2 regions of the Rossellomorea sp. NS-SX7 genome follow, and region 2 is predicted to be linked to the other one. Evidence: riboswitches for the same ligand, from Rfam matches in the RefSeq annotation. Region 2 holds a riboswitch; the other holds the start of a gene.

Region 1 (7,970 bases), 370 kb from region 2:
CGGGGACTGAAAGGCGGCTGATCTGCAGTGCGATTTTTTCTGCCTTCGAGTCACTCACTTTCACGATCCTTCTTTTCACCAGTACTTTCAGGAAAATATCATTGGCAAACACAGTCGAAATCGAAACAAATAATCCATCCGTTGTCGACATGGCTGCGGCGAGGATTACAACACCCAAAAGTGCAACGATGACTGCCGGAAATGCATAGACTGCATATTCCATCAGTGCAAGATCAGGAGCTGCAACGTTATCTCCCAGTGCAGCCCTGCTGTATATGCCTCCGAATAACACTAAAACTGATAATGAAGCAGTAATCACATAAGTCAAAATCATTTTCCCCAAATCTTTTTCACTCTTCAGCCCCAACACTTTGTTAAATAGATGGGGAGCGGAGGCAAAGGCCCACTGAATCACAATCGCTCCTGTCACTAAACTCAGGGAAGAAAAATGAGCGGAATCCGGATTGAATGCCTGGATCAGATTTGCATCCTGCCCAGCCAACTTCCCGCTGATGCTGGTAAATGTCGTCGAGATGCTCCCCTTCCAGAAGACGACTATCCCTGAAATAAAAATGAACACACCGGCCGCGGCCATCATCACTGCCTGGACAGCATCCGTATAGATATCCGCGAATGCCCCTCCGCCAAAGACGTAAAGTACAACGATCACGGCTATAAAAATCAATCCGCCCTGATAGGACATACCGAGCAGATATTCAAAGATGCGGGCACCTGCAACAAACTGGGCGGCTATATAAAAGATATTGAACAAAAGAATCAGCCCTGCACCGACCCGGAGAAGGTCGCTGTTATAAAAATCACCCAGCCAGTCGGGCAGGGATAATGATTTTTGTCCGTTATTGAGCTTCCGGACTTTTTTGGCTACCATCAAAACGCCTATCGGTCCACCGCCGATTATCGCCAGGAACAGCCAAAGATTCGATAATCCCCAATCATGCGACCAGCCCGGATAACCGAGGAAGGTGGCCGCACTTAAGTATGTGGCGGCAAAGGAAAGCCCAAGCACATACGGACCGAGATTCCCCCCTCCTATGGCGAAATCACTGACACTTTTGGTTTTTTTCATACTGATAAAGCCCAGGGCGAACATCGCTGCAAGAAATACGGCAAATCCTATCCATGTATATAATGCTACTTGATTCATATTCTGCTCCCTTCTTTTATAAGCGTTTTATGAATGAACAGGTACAAGCTTCTTGGCAGGGTGATTAGCAGGCAAGTGTTTCCGGCCTCTGCCAAACATGTTTTCCCTTAGGGTCGATCCTTCATATTCCGTCCTGTAAATTCCCCGCTTCTGCAGTTCAGGGATCACCTGATCGACAAACTCTGTGAACGTACCAGGTGAATACGTCTGGGCGATATTGAATCCGTCCGCATCCCCTTCCACAGCCCACCTCTCGATTTCATCCGCAATCTGCTCAGGGGTGCCGATGAACTTGACCGTTCCGTTGCCCAGGCCGTGATTTTTGATCGCTTCCCGGAGCGTCCACCTTTTGTTTGGATCTTTTCCATACATATCGAGATTGCCCTGCATCGCATCCGTCTCAATGTCCTCGATATACTGATCAGGGTCAAATTGTGAGAAGTCAATTCCTGTGTGCCCCGATAAAAGGGAAGCCGTGCCTTCGTAGCTGACGTGGTTTGTAAGCTCTTCATATTTGGCATACGCTTCTTCCTCCGTTGAGCCTATGATTGGCAGGATCATCGGGAAGATGAGAAGTTCATCCGGGTTTCTCCCCTGTTCACGTGCCCGTCTGCGGATATCCGTTGTGTACAGTTTTAATCCGTCCAGTGAATGGTTTTTAGTGAATACCGCCTCGGCATGTTTGGCTGCAAAATCCCTTCCTTTCGGAGAAGATCCCGCCTGGAATAATACCGGGGTTCGCTGTGGAGACGGCTCCACGAGATGAGGGCCAGGCACACTGAAAAACTCTCCTTCATGATTGATGGGGTGCACCCTCTTTGGATCCGCAAACGTATCATGTTCTTTATCATAGACAACTGCCTCGTCCTCCCAGCTGTGTTCCCATAATTTATAAACCACTTGGAGGAATTCATCTGCACGGTCATATCGGAGTTCCTTTGGGAGTCTGCCTGACAGCCCAAGATTAACGGCTTCACTTTCCAAATAGGACGTCACCACATTCCATGCGACCCTTCCCCCGGTTAAATGATCCAGCGTCGATAACTGCCGCGCGAGTGAGTAAGGCTGTGCGTATGTCGTTGAAATGGTCGGTGCAAATCCAAGATGCTCCGTTGCCGCGGCCATAGCTGAAATGGGAATGAGCGGATCATGTGCAGGCAGCTGCACCGCCCCCCTGACCGCTGCATCGTGACTGTTTTCATATACGCTGTATGTTCCAAGCACATCAGCGATGAACATCGCATCAAACTTCCCACGCTCAAGCGTTTTGGCCGTTTCTATCCAGTAGGATAAGCTGTTGTGCGAAGTACCCTGGTCCTTTTCATGCTTCCATAATCCGGTTGAATGCGGTGAAGGCGAGTTTTGGATGAATCCGTTAAGATGAATTTGCTTTTTCATGGGACAGAGCTCCTTTTTTAAAAATGTAGTTTGTCCGTGACTTGGGCTATTTGTTATGAGTATTCCTATCGTTATACTCGGTTTAGGAACAACGTGAAGTTCCGTATTACAGCTGACCGCTTCCAATAAAAAAACCTCTCCCGATGAGGAAGAGGTTCGCTTCTATACCATCCTCTCATCTTTCAAGCATCTGCTTGCTGGAATTAGCACCTTGTTACAAGTAACGGTTGCTGCGGGATCACGGGACCAGGTTCCTCCCCCGACTCTTGATAAGGAAATATTCAATTTTTTTTTATGAATGTTTATCATCATATAGGAGTCTAAATAATCTGTCAAATCAGATTTTTATTTTTGTCCAGCGTTTGTTTGTGAGGATTGTCACGGGTTTCAGTTCGAAAACGCTTACTAAATCTTTCAACGTATATGAACTGATTTTCCAAAGCAGATTGATAATTCAACATTTCTCTCGATTTTATCTATCCTGTCCCAAGGAGATTTGACCTATTTTGGATTTGGCATATAGTTAAGAATAACCTTTTCAAGAGGGGTTGTCACCGCTAGTCTTACTTTCCGTGTAATGAATAATAATTTTCACAGAGAGCAATTTAACTATATATTTCAATTAAAGGAGGAAGCACTTTTGAAATTAACAAAAAGCCCTCTAACTTTAATATTATTTGGTGTACTTTTTACAGGTTGCGGACAATACCATTATTATGACTCTAGATTATCTATTAATTCAGAATCGATACAAGGGTTATAAATGGATGGAGACGATTAAAGAGATTTTTATTGTATTCGGAAGGATTATAACCATTTTACCTTTGTTATTAATTGTTACTTTATTTATGGGTAAGAGATCTATAGGGGAATTACCGGTTTTTGATTTTTTAATTATATTAACACTGGGTGCAGTTGTAGGCGCAGATATTGCTGATCCCAATATCAGGCATATTCATACTGCTGCAGCAGTTATCGCAATAGGGTTATTGCAAAAAGTTATTTCTAGAATCGTTATCAAGAAACGGAAGATCGGTAAACTTATCACATTTGAACCGACAGCTGTTGTAAAAAACGGAACATTTCTCGTTGGGAATTTGAGACGCCTTAGCTATTCTATAGACAATATTCTTCAAATGCTTAGAGAGAAAGATATTTTTGACATAAAAGATGTTGAACTTGCCATAGTAGAGGCGAACGGTAAGTTAACAGTGTACAAGCAATCTAATAAAGCTTCAGTCACCATAGAAGACTTAGGAATTGAAAAGAAGCATGCAGGTATTGCATATCCTGTTATTATCGAAGGGGAAATTTATCAGTCCGTTCTTACTGATATGAATTTAAGTGAGAAGTGGTTAAGAAATGAATTACAAAAGAAAGGGATTAATAATATGGACGGCATTTTTTTCGCATCGATCAATGAACATCATGAATTGCACTTTTCTTTTGAAAACGACTTAACAACAACCGAACCTGAAATTTTGCATTAAATATAATATGGATGTTGCCTTGTGTTCAACTCTTATCATATGGTCTTCAGTCATACCAGCGGTAGAATTACAGTAATAGCTGCCTTAAATCCCCTAACTTTTGAGCTGGAATTCGTTGCAATTCCGCTAGGTAATTGAGTTTTATATGTAGTCAAAAGCCATTCTATTTACATAAAAAAGACCCCCAACCAAAAGGTTGAGAGTCTTTGTAAGCAATAATTAACGCTTAGAGAATTGTGGTGCACGACGAGCGCCTTTAAGACCGTATTTTTTACGTTCTTTCATACGAGCGTCACGAGTTAACAATCCAGCGCGTTTTAGAGTACCGCGGTACTCAGGATCAGCTTGAAGTAAAGCACGAGCGATACCGTGACGGATCGCACCAGCTTGACCAGCGTAACCTCCACCGTGTACGTTTACTAAAACGTCATAGTTACCAAGAGTTTCAGTTGCAACTAGTGGTTGCTTGATTACTTCTCTTAGTGCTGCGAATGGGATATATACTTCTACTTCACGATCATTGATAACAATGTTACCGTTACCTGGTACTAAACGTACGCGAGCTACTGAGCTCTTACGACGACCAGTTCCGTAATATTGAACTTGAGCCAAGATAATAACCTCCTCTTTTTAATTATCCACGAAGTTCGTAAACTTCTGGTTGTTGTGCTTGGTGTGGATGCTCAGATCCAGAGTATACATGTAGTTTCTTGATCATTTGACGACCTAGAGAACCTTTTGGAAGCATACCTTTAATAGTAAGCTCTAACATTTTCTCTGAATAGTTTGTACGCATTTCTAATGCAGTACGCTGCTTCAAACCACCAGGGTGGTTACTGTGACGGTAGTAGATCTTGTCAGTAAGCTTTTTACCAGTCAATTCGATTTTTGAAGCGTTAAGAATAATTACATGATCACCAGTGTCAACGTGTGGTGTGAAAGTTGGTTTGTGTTTACCGCGTAGAACTGAAGCTACTTCACTAGCCAGACGACCAAGAGTTTTGCCTTCAGCATCTACAACGTACCATTTACGATCGATTTCGTTGGCTTTTGCCATATACGTAGTACGCATGAGTTTACCTCCTATTAAATGAATCCGTAGTATTTATTTTCTAATCACAATAAGTTTCCGGGGCTTATCGTGGGGTTAATAACATACCATATGCTATAATATCTTGTTCCCAGGCGATTGTCAAGGGGATGTTACACCTGGATTAGTTGTTTTAGATAAAAAGTTTATTTCCAGTTTGTTATTTATACTCCGCTTTTGATTTCCGTGCAAGACTTCGCTTTCCGCGGGCGAGCGGGGAGCCTCCTTTTTTCGGGGATAGGAACTGTCCAGCTGCAGGGCTTAGAGGCACATGTCATAAGTCAACTCGTCCAAGAAGGCAAAGAACGCCTTCTTGGACGATTCGCCTTATGCCACACGCCTCTGAGCAAAGCCCTTTCGCTTTTCTGATAGGAGTCTTCGTCTTGCACTCCAATCAACCGCTGGAACCGGCTTACAGCTATTGAAGAAAATTTCTTTCTAGCATGGCAACTTTCTATCAATCCCCATACTCCACCTTCCAAAGATACAATCCATGCGGCGGAGCTGTCTTCCCTGCCTGGTTCCTGTCTTTGGCTTGAAGTATGCCCTTTATGTCCTCACTGCGGAGATTCCCAAAACCTACCTCCAACAGGGTACCGACCAGGATCCTTACCATATTGTAAAGAAACCCATTCCCCGTAAAGGAAAAAATGATTTCGTCATCATGTTCCGTGATGGTGATGTCGTAAAGGTTTCTTACTTTGTCTTCCACTTCCGTTTTGGCAGAGCAAAAACTTGTGAAGTCATGCTCCCCTATTAAATCCTCCGCCGCCTTTTTCATCTCATCTACTGAGATAGTAAATGGATAGTGGAGGGCAAAGTTACGGTGGAAAGGGCTCCTAGATTCGGCTGTATGGACTCTGTAACGATATTCCTTCCTCTTGACTGAAAATCTGGCATGAAAGTCATCAGAGACGAATGCTGCCTCTTTGATGGTTACTTCATCAGGAAGGCGCGTGTTTAGAACAACCGGCCATTTTTCCTCAGGAATGGACAGCGGAGTATCAAAATGGAACACCTGGCCTTGTGCGTGGACCCCTGCGTCCGTTCTGCCCGAAGCAGTGACACGTATCCGCTCCCCTTTATGAATGTCACTCAGGGTGTCTTCCAGGAGGCCCTGCACTGTACGCTGATTCGGCTGTATTTGATACCCGCTGAAATGGGTGCCGTCATATGAGATCGTACATTTTACCCGCTTCATAGATTCACTCCCCCTATCCTCTGAAGAATAGTAACAAGGCTGTCAGGATGCCAAGTACAACCAGTGCGCCCGTATCTTTTTTATGCCAGGAAAGAAGCCTGTATTTCGTTCTTCCTTCGCCGCCTTGATAACCCCTTGCTTCCATGGCCGTAGCCAGGTCCTCTGCACGCTTGAACGCACTCACAAACAAAGGGATGAGCAATGGGATAATCGCCTTGATACGGTCTTTTATCGGCCCAGAAGAGAATTCTGCTCCCCTGGCAATCTGCGCCTTCATGATTTTATCCGTTTCCTCCATCAGGGTCGGGATGAATCGCAGAGAAATCGACATCATCAAGGCAAGCTCATGGACAGGGAAATTCACTTTCCGCAGCGGGTTCAATAATGTTTCCAATCCATCTGTGATCGTGATCGGCGATGTCGTCAGTGTCAGTAAAGACGTGATCAGGATCAGGTAAAAGAATCGCAGAGATATGAATATCCCCTGACGCAGTCCTTCCTCGTGAATTTTGAGGAAGCCAAGATCCAGGATGACCCCTCCTTCTTTTGTAAAGAACACATGCAGGAAGAACGTAAACAGGATCAGCCAGAGAATGGGCTTCAACCCTCCGATGATGAACCGGATGGGAAGATTGGAAAAGATGAGTGCAGTAAGCGTAAATGCCCCTAATAAGGCATAGGTGATCACATTATTCGCTAAAAATACAACACAGATGAATCCGAAAATAAAGAGAAGCTTCGACCTTGGATCCATGCTGTGCAGTATGGAATTTGCGGGTACATAACGCCCGAAAATCATTTTTTCCATCATAGCGGGCCACCCCCTTCTTCAAGGGAACCAATCGCATCAGCGAGTTCTTCAATCGTCAAACAGGTGACGCCGAGTTTCCTGCCGATACGCTCTTCCAGCTTGAACTGGAAACGGACCACATCAGGGACATCAAGCCCCATTTCAAACAGTTCCTCTGGTTGTGAAAAAATGTCTTGAGGCGATCCCTTCCTCTTCAGGCGTCCCTTCTGCATGATGACAATCTCATCTGCATAATGAGCCGCGTCCTCCATACTGTGCGTGACAAGGATGGTGGTCAGCCCTTTCTCTTTATGAAGATCATAGAACATATCCATGATTTCGCGCTGCCCCCGCGGATCTAAGCCTGCTGTAGGCTCGTCCAATACGATTACATCCGGATTCATGGCAAGGACGCCGGCAATGGCGACCCTTCTCATTTGACCGCCTGAGAGATCGAATGGGGATTTCTTAAGAATGTCCTCAGATAGACCGACCTTCACAATCAATTCCTTCGCTCTTTCCTTCGCTTCTTCTTCGGATACTCCGAAATTCATAGGGCCATAACAAATATCCTTCAGTACCGTTTCTTCAAATAATTGATGTTCAGGAAACTGAAAGACAATCCCTACTTTTTGCCTGATCGATTTCAGGCTCTTCGTTTTTTTATCGGGGCTGATTTCAAAGCCTCCTACGTTCACTAGTCCGGATGTAGGCTTTAGCAAGGCATTCAAATGCTGAAGCAATGTCGACTTGCCCGAACCTGTATGACCGATGACAGCCAGAAACTGACCGGATGGAATGGTGAGGTTGATATCTTCAAGAGCGAGTTTTTCAAA
Region 2 (7,970 bases):
CTGCAGCAGCGCCCTTGCTATCAGGACCAATTGTTTTTCAGCTAAACTCAGTGAGGAAGCGGGCGAGCCGAGGGACAGATTCCCTGCTCCGATTCGATGAAGGACGGTGCCGGCCTCTTTTTCCAGTGACTTTTTATTCAGAAAAAAAGATCCGCCGCTTGATAGGCGGTCAAGCAAAATGTTTTCTGCAACGGAAAGCTGAGGCACAATTGCCGTGTCCACTTCCTGATAGACACAGTGGATCCCATTTTGCTTCGCTTCTTTCGGAGTTTGATAGCTTTTCTTTTCATTGTGAAGCAGGATGTCTCCACTGTCCGGAGTGTAAGCCCCGGAGAGGATTTTCATGAGCGTACTCTTTCCGGCACCGTTTGCTCCGAGCAATGCATGGACTTCCCCCTCATTCACTTGAAATCTTGCTGCGTACAGGGCCTTCACCCCGGAAAAAGCTTTACAGATATCTCTCATTTCCAGTAAGGCGGACATCGCCACCCCTCCTCTCCTTTATTCGGTGAAGGAATCTTCAAGTTCCTTCAGTTCAGCTGTGTATCCTTGTTCACTTGCTCCCCAGCCTTCCACATGCACATGGAGCTGATCGGTTGTAAGCTGTTCATCCGGAAGCTGATCCCGTTCGATGAAGACCGGTTCAAGTTTCACCGTTTGCGGTGTTTCCTCCCCTGATAGTTTCTGATAGAGGAAACGGACCTGCACACGGCCAATATCTTTCGGATCGACCGCAGCTGAAGCCACCCACGGACTTCCTTCCTTCTGGATGATCTGAAGATCTTCATCACTCATATCGATTCCATAAACCTTGATTTCTTCTCTCCCCGCCGCCTCGATGGCCCGTACGGCACCTTTTGCAAATTCGTCCCACGCAGCCCACACTGCGTCAATATCACCTTTATTCGGGTACTGCTTCAGAATGGCTTCCATCTGGGCCTGCGTATCGAGTGCCGTATTCTGGGTCGCCGCTCCGAAAGCAGCCACTTCTTTGATGTCAGGATTGCTATCAAGGAATTCTTTATAGGCCGCCTGGCGCCTTTCCATCGGGGCAAACCCCGCTACCCAGATCTTGACGATTTCACCTTTCCCTCCAAGCTCCTCTGAAAGCTTATTAAGCGTCTGTTCCGCCATTTGCCTGTCACCTTGTTCAAGGACCGTCACACCTTCTGATTCAACATCCGCATCAAACACGACAACGGGAATCCCCTGTTCTTTCGCTTTCTCAACACCCGATTGAAGTGCTTCCTTTGTTCCATGGTCGATCAGGATCCCATCAAATTTCTGGTTGATGGCAGCATCGAGATTGGATGACATCTTTGCCAGATCCCCTTCGGAAGTGAAAACCTGGACCTTCCCGCCAAACTTTTCAACCTGCTCTTTCACCCCTTCGATATACTGGGCAGAAAACGTCCCTAAATTGATCTGCATGATCAGGGCGATTTTCTTGCCGGCAAGCTCATGATCGGATGCTCCTTTTTTCGCGCTTGCCTCAGCATTTGACTCCTCGGAAACCTTTGGCTGACATGCAGCCAGTAAACTTAGCACAAGCGTGATGATGATCAATAATAAAGCCGGTTTTTTCATAAAAATGACTCTCCTCTCGCGAAATGGTTTTATTTTTATACAGCCTTGAATCGAAGCGGTGCACTCGCCCGATCACAAAGCCCATCGCCGGGATTCCTGGTTGATTGAACAAAAGCAGGTACCCGCCGATATTTTCATACAACAAAAAACCCCTTTTCCTAAGGGAAAAGAGGTTTATGTATCAATAAACGTACTCTTATCACTCAGGAAATCATTCCTGCAGGTCTTAGCACCTTTCCGTCGAAACGGTAGGTTGCCGGGCATCATCGGGCCAGTCCCTCTGCCAACTCTTTATAAGAGAAATATGAAATTGGTAAAATCTTCGCATGCGTATAACCGATATCTTACTTAGTTGATGGAAAATTGTCAATATTCTTTTTAAAATAATTTCACGGCGGGTATCACGGAGCCTCTATGTGCGGACTGTCGTCACGACAAAACCCGACACGCCTGCACACCTCGTGAACCACAACAACCCGCCCCATAACAAAAAACCGCTCCCCCAAAAGGAGAGCGGCCCATATATTAAACCAAATCTATTCTATTACTTCCCGCCAAAAGCCAAACTTGCTTCAATAAAGTCTCTGAACAGCGGCTGCGGACGTGTCGGGCGTGATGTGAATTCCGGGTGGAATTGGGATGCCACGAACCATGGGTGATCTTGAAGCTCGATGATCTCCACAAGGCGTCCGTCAGGGCTTGTACCTGAGAAGATGAAGCCTGCGTTTTCCATTTGCTCACGGTAATGATTGTTGAATTCGAAGCGGTGACGGTGACGCTCGTAAACCACTTCTCCATCATAGGCTGCATACGCTTTTGAACCTTCCGTCAGCTTACATGGATATAAACCGAGACGAAGGGTTCCGCCAAGATCTTCGATATCCTTCTGTTCAGGAAGCAGGTCGATGATCGGGTACGGTGTATCCGGGTTCAGCTCAGCAGAGTGAGCTCCTTCAAGACCAAGTACGTTGCGCGCATACTCTACAGATGCAAGCTGCATACCAAGGCAGATGCCAAGGAAAGGAACTTTGTTTTCACGTGCGTATTGAGTCGCAACGATCTTCCCTTCAACTCCACGGTCACCGAAGCCTCCAGGTACAAGGATTCCGTCTACATCGCCAAGCATTTCCGCTACGTTTTCAGCGTCTACAAGCTCGGAGTTCAACCATTTCACCTCGACGTCGCTGTCGAAATTGTATCCGGCATGACGAAGAGCTTCCACAACTGAAATGTAAGCATCCTGAAGTTCAACATACTTCCCGACAAGGGCGATCTTCGTTTTGCGTGATAGATTCGTTACACGCTCAACCAGTTCATTCCACTCTGTCATTTCTGCTTCACGGCAGTTCAGTTTCAGGTGCTGACATGTGATTTCATCCAGCTTCTGGGCCTGAAGGGCAAGAGGCACTGAGTAAAGTGTGTCAGCATCCATCGCTTCGATCACAGCATTTTTATCGATATCACAGAACAGCGCAATTTTATCTTTCATATCCTGCGTCATTGGCATTTCTGTACGAACGACGATGACGTTCGGCTGGATTCCAAGGCTGCGCAATTCTTTCACGCTGTGCTGAGTCGGCTTCGTTTTCATTTCACCGGCTGCTTTGATATAAGGAACCAATGTACAATGGATGTACATCACATTTTCACGGCCCACATCACTCTTGATCTGACGGATCGCTTCGAGGAATGGAAGAGACTCGATATCCCCTACCGTTCCGCCGATTTCAGTGATGACCACATCCGAATTCGTTTCGCGGCCTGCACGGTACACGCGTTCTTTGATTTCGTTTGTGATGTGCGGGATGACCTGGACCGTTCCGCCTAAGTAATCACCGCGGCGCTCTTTTTTCAGGACGGTGGAATAGATTTTCCCAGTCGTCACAGAGCTGTATTTAGTCAGGTTGATGTCGACGAAACGCTCATAGTGACCTAAGTCAAGATCCGTTTCCGCACCGTCATCCGTCACGAATACTTCACCGTGCTGATACGGGCTCATCGTTCCCGGATCCACGTTGATGTATGGGTCGAATTTCTGGATCGTTACCGAAACTCCGCGGTTTTTTAATAGTCTTCCAAGGGACGCTGCTGTGATCCCTTTTCCAAGTGACGACACAACGCCGCCTGTTACGAAAATATACTTAGTCATGTATATGTCCCCCTTTTGATATGATTTGGTTCAAAAAAAGTAGAGGGTGTCTCCTATGTATCCTTGTCATGAAGTTATCTTGTTCAAAGAAGGAGAAGTCCATTCCCGCAAAATAAAATCATGGGCAAAAATCAGCTAAAAGACAGCCTCTTATTTATAAATGATGGTAAGTTGTAAGGGGAAGAGAAATCGTGAATCAGCCTGCATCCTTCGCGCAGGCCGTCCTGTAAAAAATAAAAAACGCCCCTCTTACCAAATGGTAAGGGGAGCGTTGAATACTCTATCCGTCCTTTTTTAAGGAGCCCAAATAAAATACTACCTTCCTGAAAGAAAGAAGTCAAGCATAGAATGGAGCCGGATAAATCTTCTTAATTCACTGAAAAATTAAAGATTTTCATCCTCTTCTTCTTCATCTGACTCTTCTTCGTCTTCATCATCGATTTCATCATCGAACTCATCGATTTCCAACTCTTCTTCTTCTTCATCGACATCAAGGTCGTCCATATCATCGTCCGAATCCACATCGTCGTCGTCATCCGTCAGATCATCATCGTCGTCTGTATCGTCGAGATCATCATAATCAAGATCGTCTTCCAGATCTTCATCATCTAGATCGTCGAATTCGTCAAGATCAAGGTCCTCGTCGACTTTCTTCTTCGACTTTTTCTTTTTAGTAGACTTCATTGTCGGAACGGTTTCCTCTTCGATTTGATCAACCGGATACCATTCGCGCAGTCCCCAGCGGTTCTCGCCAAGCGCAATGAAGCGTCCGTCGATGTTCAGGTCTGTATAAAATTGAACCATGCGGCTCTTAACCTCTGATTGAGGGATTTCAAGTAGACTTGTAATTTCGTTCAACACCTCTTTAAATGTCATGGCTTGTTTCTTTTCCGCCATGATCTCGTGTGCCAGTTCAATAAAAGATGTTTGTCGCAATTCTTCTTTCGATAACTGTTTTAGACTCACTTTACGCACTTCCTTTCTCTATTTCACACTCTACTGGGAGAGTCACTAAAGCACAAACATAATGCCCGGACGTTCAACCGGACTGCTAAAAATCGACAACATGCAGAAGCCTGTTGCAAGGCGTTCAAACACTATGTACTCCATTCATAGCAAACGTAAGAGTGATCCCCTATCAAAAAAGGGACCGATAAAAAACGGCATAATCCTGCCATTATCATTTTAAGCATATTATTCATTATAAACAATATAAGAGACTTTATGCTATATTTATCTGGCTTTTCTCTTATTTTTTTATTCTTGTGAATTCAGAAGGCTGCCGTCCTCTTCACTTTCTTCTTTGTCACCGTATCGGATCACCTTATACGCTTCATAAAAAAAGTAGAAGGACAGAAGAAGAAACGGAATCGCCCCAAGCTGATAGTGGTACAACAGGGCCGCCGCATATATACCGGCCGCAATAAGCGCATAACGTAAAAATGTCCTCACAATTTCACATCCAGTGTAAGTCGTCTCTGGGTCTAATCATCCAATACCCATTATATAGCAAAACAACACCCGCATCTATCACCACAATACAAAGAATTGTAACTTTTCTGTATATTCAGCATAGACCATTTTCCTGATCTTTAATCATCCTTAAAATCAGAAAGTCCTTTAGCGAAGTGAGGGACGGGCTTTTAGCGCTTTAAAGTGTACTGGGACGGGCCTTCGATTTAACAGCCCACCTCCATGAGCGGGCTTTCCTTTACCATATCAATGCACGCCGGGACGATCCTTCAAAAAAAGACTGCCGTCCAAAACAACAGCAGTCTTCTTTCTATTACATATTCCGGCGGTACTGTCCTCCGACTTCATATAGGGCGCGTGTGATCTGCCCAAGGCTTGCCACTTTGACGGTTTCCATCAGCTCTTCGAAGATGTTGCCTCCGTCGACGGCCGCTTTCTTCAAGCGTCCCAATGCTTCTTCGACCTTATCTTCGTTGCGGCCCTGGAAGTCACGCAGGTTCTTGATTTGCGTTTCCTTCTCTTCCTTCGTCGCACGTGCAAGTTCCATGCTGTCCATCTGTTCTTCAGATGGAGGATTAGGATTCAAGTACGTGTTCACCCCGACGATCGGAAGCTCGCCGTTATGCTTCTTCATTTCATAGTACATGGATTCTTCCTGGATCTTGCCGCGCTGATACTGGGTTTCCATCGAACCGAGCACGCCTCCGCGGTCATTCAGGCGGTCGAACTCTGTCAGCACCATTTCTTCCACGAGATCCGTCAACTCTTCCGCAATGAATGATCCTTGAAGTGGATTCTCATTTTTAGATAGACCGTGTTCTTTCGTGATGATCATCTGGATTGCCATCGCACGGCGGACGGATTCTTCCGTCGGTGTCGTGATTGCTTCGTCATACGCATTCGTGTGAAGCGAGTTACAGTTATCCTGCAGCGCCATCAATGCCTGAAGCGTCGTACGGATATCGTTGAAATCGATCTCCTGCGCATGCAGCGAGCGGCCGGACGTCTGAATGTGATACTTCAGCTTCTGACTGCGCTCATCCGCTCCGTACTTATCTCTCATGACCGTTGACCAGATACGGCGGGCAACACGGCCGATAACCGTATACTCCGGATCAAGACCGTTCGAGAAGAAGAATGATAAGTTAGGAGCAAATTTATTGATATCCATTCCGCGGCTCAAATAGTACTCGACATACGTGAAGCCGTTAGCGAGCGTGAACGCAAGCTGCGAAATCGGATTCGCTCCCGCTTCCGCGATGTGGTAGCCGGAAATCGAGACAGAATAGTAGTTTCTCACTTTATGATCGATGAAGTACTGCTGGATATCACCCATCATGCGAAGCGCAAACTCAGTAGAGAAGATGCATGTGTTCTGGCCTTGATCTTCTTTTAAAATATCTGCCTGAACGGTTCCGCGCACGACTTGAAGTGTCTGCTCCTTCACTTCAACATACTCTTCCACCGTTAGCACGCGGCCAAGCTCTTCTTCCTTCGCTCGGATCTGCTGATCGATTGCCGTGTTCATATACATCGCCAGGATGATCGGCGCCGGACCGTTGATTGTCATCGAAACGGATGTTGACGGTGCACATAAATCGAAGCCTGCATACAGCTTCTTCATATCATCAAGCGTACAGATGCTCACACCGCTTTCCCCGACTTTTCCGTAAATGTCCGGGCGATAATCAGGATCTTCTCCATAGAGGGTCACCGAGTCGAACGCAGTACTCAGACGTTTCGCATCATCATCCTTCGACAGGTAATGGAATCGGCGGTTCGTACGCTCAGGCGTTCCTTCACCCGCGAACTGGCGCTTCGGATCTTCCCCTTTCCGTTTAAAAGGAAACACACCGGCCGTGTACGGGAATGAACCCGGCACGTTTTCTCTGTATACCCATTTGAGGATTTCCCCGTAATCCTTGTACTTAGGAAGGGCCACTTTAGGAATGTCGAGTCCTGACAAGCTCTTCGTCTTCAGCTCGGTCACGATTTCCTTGTCACGGATCTTTGTGACGAATTTGTCCTTGCTGTACGTATCCTTCAAGTTTTCCCATTTTGCTAAAATGTCTTTGGATTCCGCTGTCAGCTTATTCTCCACTTCTTCTTTCAACGTTTTCAATGAAGTAAGGACTTCATCATTCTGTTCTTTTTCACGGAGAGCTTCCATCGCACCTTCAATTTGGAACAGACGGCGTGCAAGTTTCACCTGTTCTTCCGCTTGTTTATGATAGTTGCGGACGGTATCCGCGATCTCTCTCAAATAATAACGGCGGTTATTCGGAATGATCACGTTCTGTTTTTCAACATCGACGTTCTTGCCAAAACTTGTTTTCCAGTCGAGCTTCATCTTCTCATTCACTGTTTCCACGATTGCCGCAAACAGTGCATTCGTTCCCGGATCGTTGAACTGACTCGCGATCGTTCCGTACACCGGCATCTCATCAAGATCCTTATCAAACAGCATATGGCTGCGCTGATACTGCTTCTGAACTTGACGGCGTGCATCCTCGGAGCCTTTGCGCTCGAATTTGTTGATGACGATCAGGTCTGCAAAATCGATCATATCGATTTTCTCAAGCTGTGACGGCGCACCGAATTCGCTCGTCATCACATACATGGACATGTCACAGATTTCTGCGATTTCCGCATCCCCCTGCCCGATTCCGCTCGTCTCGACGACAACGAGATCGTAGCCAGCCGCTTTTACCACGTTGATGGCATCCTTGATCGCAAGCGAAAGTTCGGTCTTTGAACCACG

What was found. A riboswitch is a leader RNA that binds a small molecule or an ion and turns the genes downstream of it on or off. The one in region 2 is predicted to bind S-adenosylmethionine.
Region 1: linked by a shared signal. The riboswitch ahead of ACUXV2_RS20760 (LLM class flavin-dependent oxidoreductase) and the one ahead of ACUXV2_RS18820 (sugar ABC transporter substrate-binding protein) in region 2 are both predicted to bind S-adenosylmethionine.

The regions. Positions count from the first base shown of each region.
Region 1 covers NZ_CM128249.1:4,172,083-4,180,052, reverse strand. Annotated here, with positions in the region: gene ACUXV2_RS20765 (sodium:solute symporter family protein) at 1-1,165, opposite strand, end outside; gene ACUXV2_RS20760 (LLM class flavin-dependent oxidoreductase) at 1,193-2,563, opposite strand; SAM riboswitch class I at 2,736-2,839, opposite strand; gene ACUXV2_RS20755 (DUF421 domain-containing protein) at 3,331-4,053, shown strand; gene rpsI (30S ribosomal protein S9) at 4,273-4,665, opposite strand; gene rplM (50S ribosomal protein L13) at 4,688-5,125, opposite strand; gene truA (tRNA pseudouridine(38-40) synthase TruA) at 5,601-6,344, opposite strand; gene ACUXV2_RS20735 (energy-coupling factor transporter transmembrane component T family protein) at 6,358-7,155, opposite strand; gene ACUXV2_RS20730 (energy-coupling factor ABC transporter ATP-binding protein) at 7,152-7,970, opposite strand, start outside.
Region 2 covers NZ_CM128249.1:3,806,869-3,814,838, forward strand. Annotated here, with positions in the region: gene ACUXV2_RS18815 (sugar ABC transporter ATP-binding protein) at 1-483, opposite strand, end outside; gene ACUXV2_RS18820 (sugar ABC transporter substrate-binding protein) at 502-1,587, opposite strand; SAM riboswitch class I at 1,781-1,887, opposite strand; gene ACUXV2_RS18825 (CTP synthase) at 2,132-3,736, opposite strand; gene rpoE (DNA-directed RNA polymerase subunit delta) at 4,121-4,702, opposite strand; gene ACUXV2_RS18835 (hypothetical protein) at 4,994-5,188, opposite strand; gene icmF (fused isobutyryl-CoA mutase/GTPase IcmF) at 5,523-7,970, opposite strand, start outside.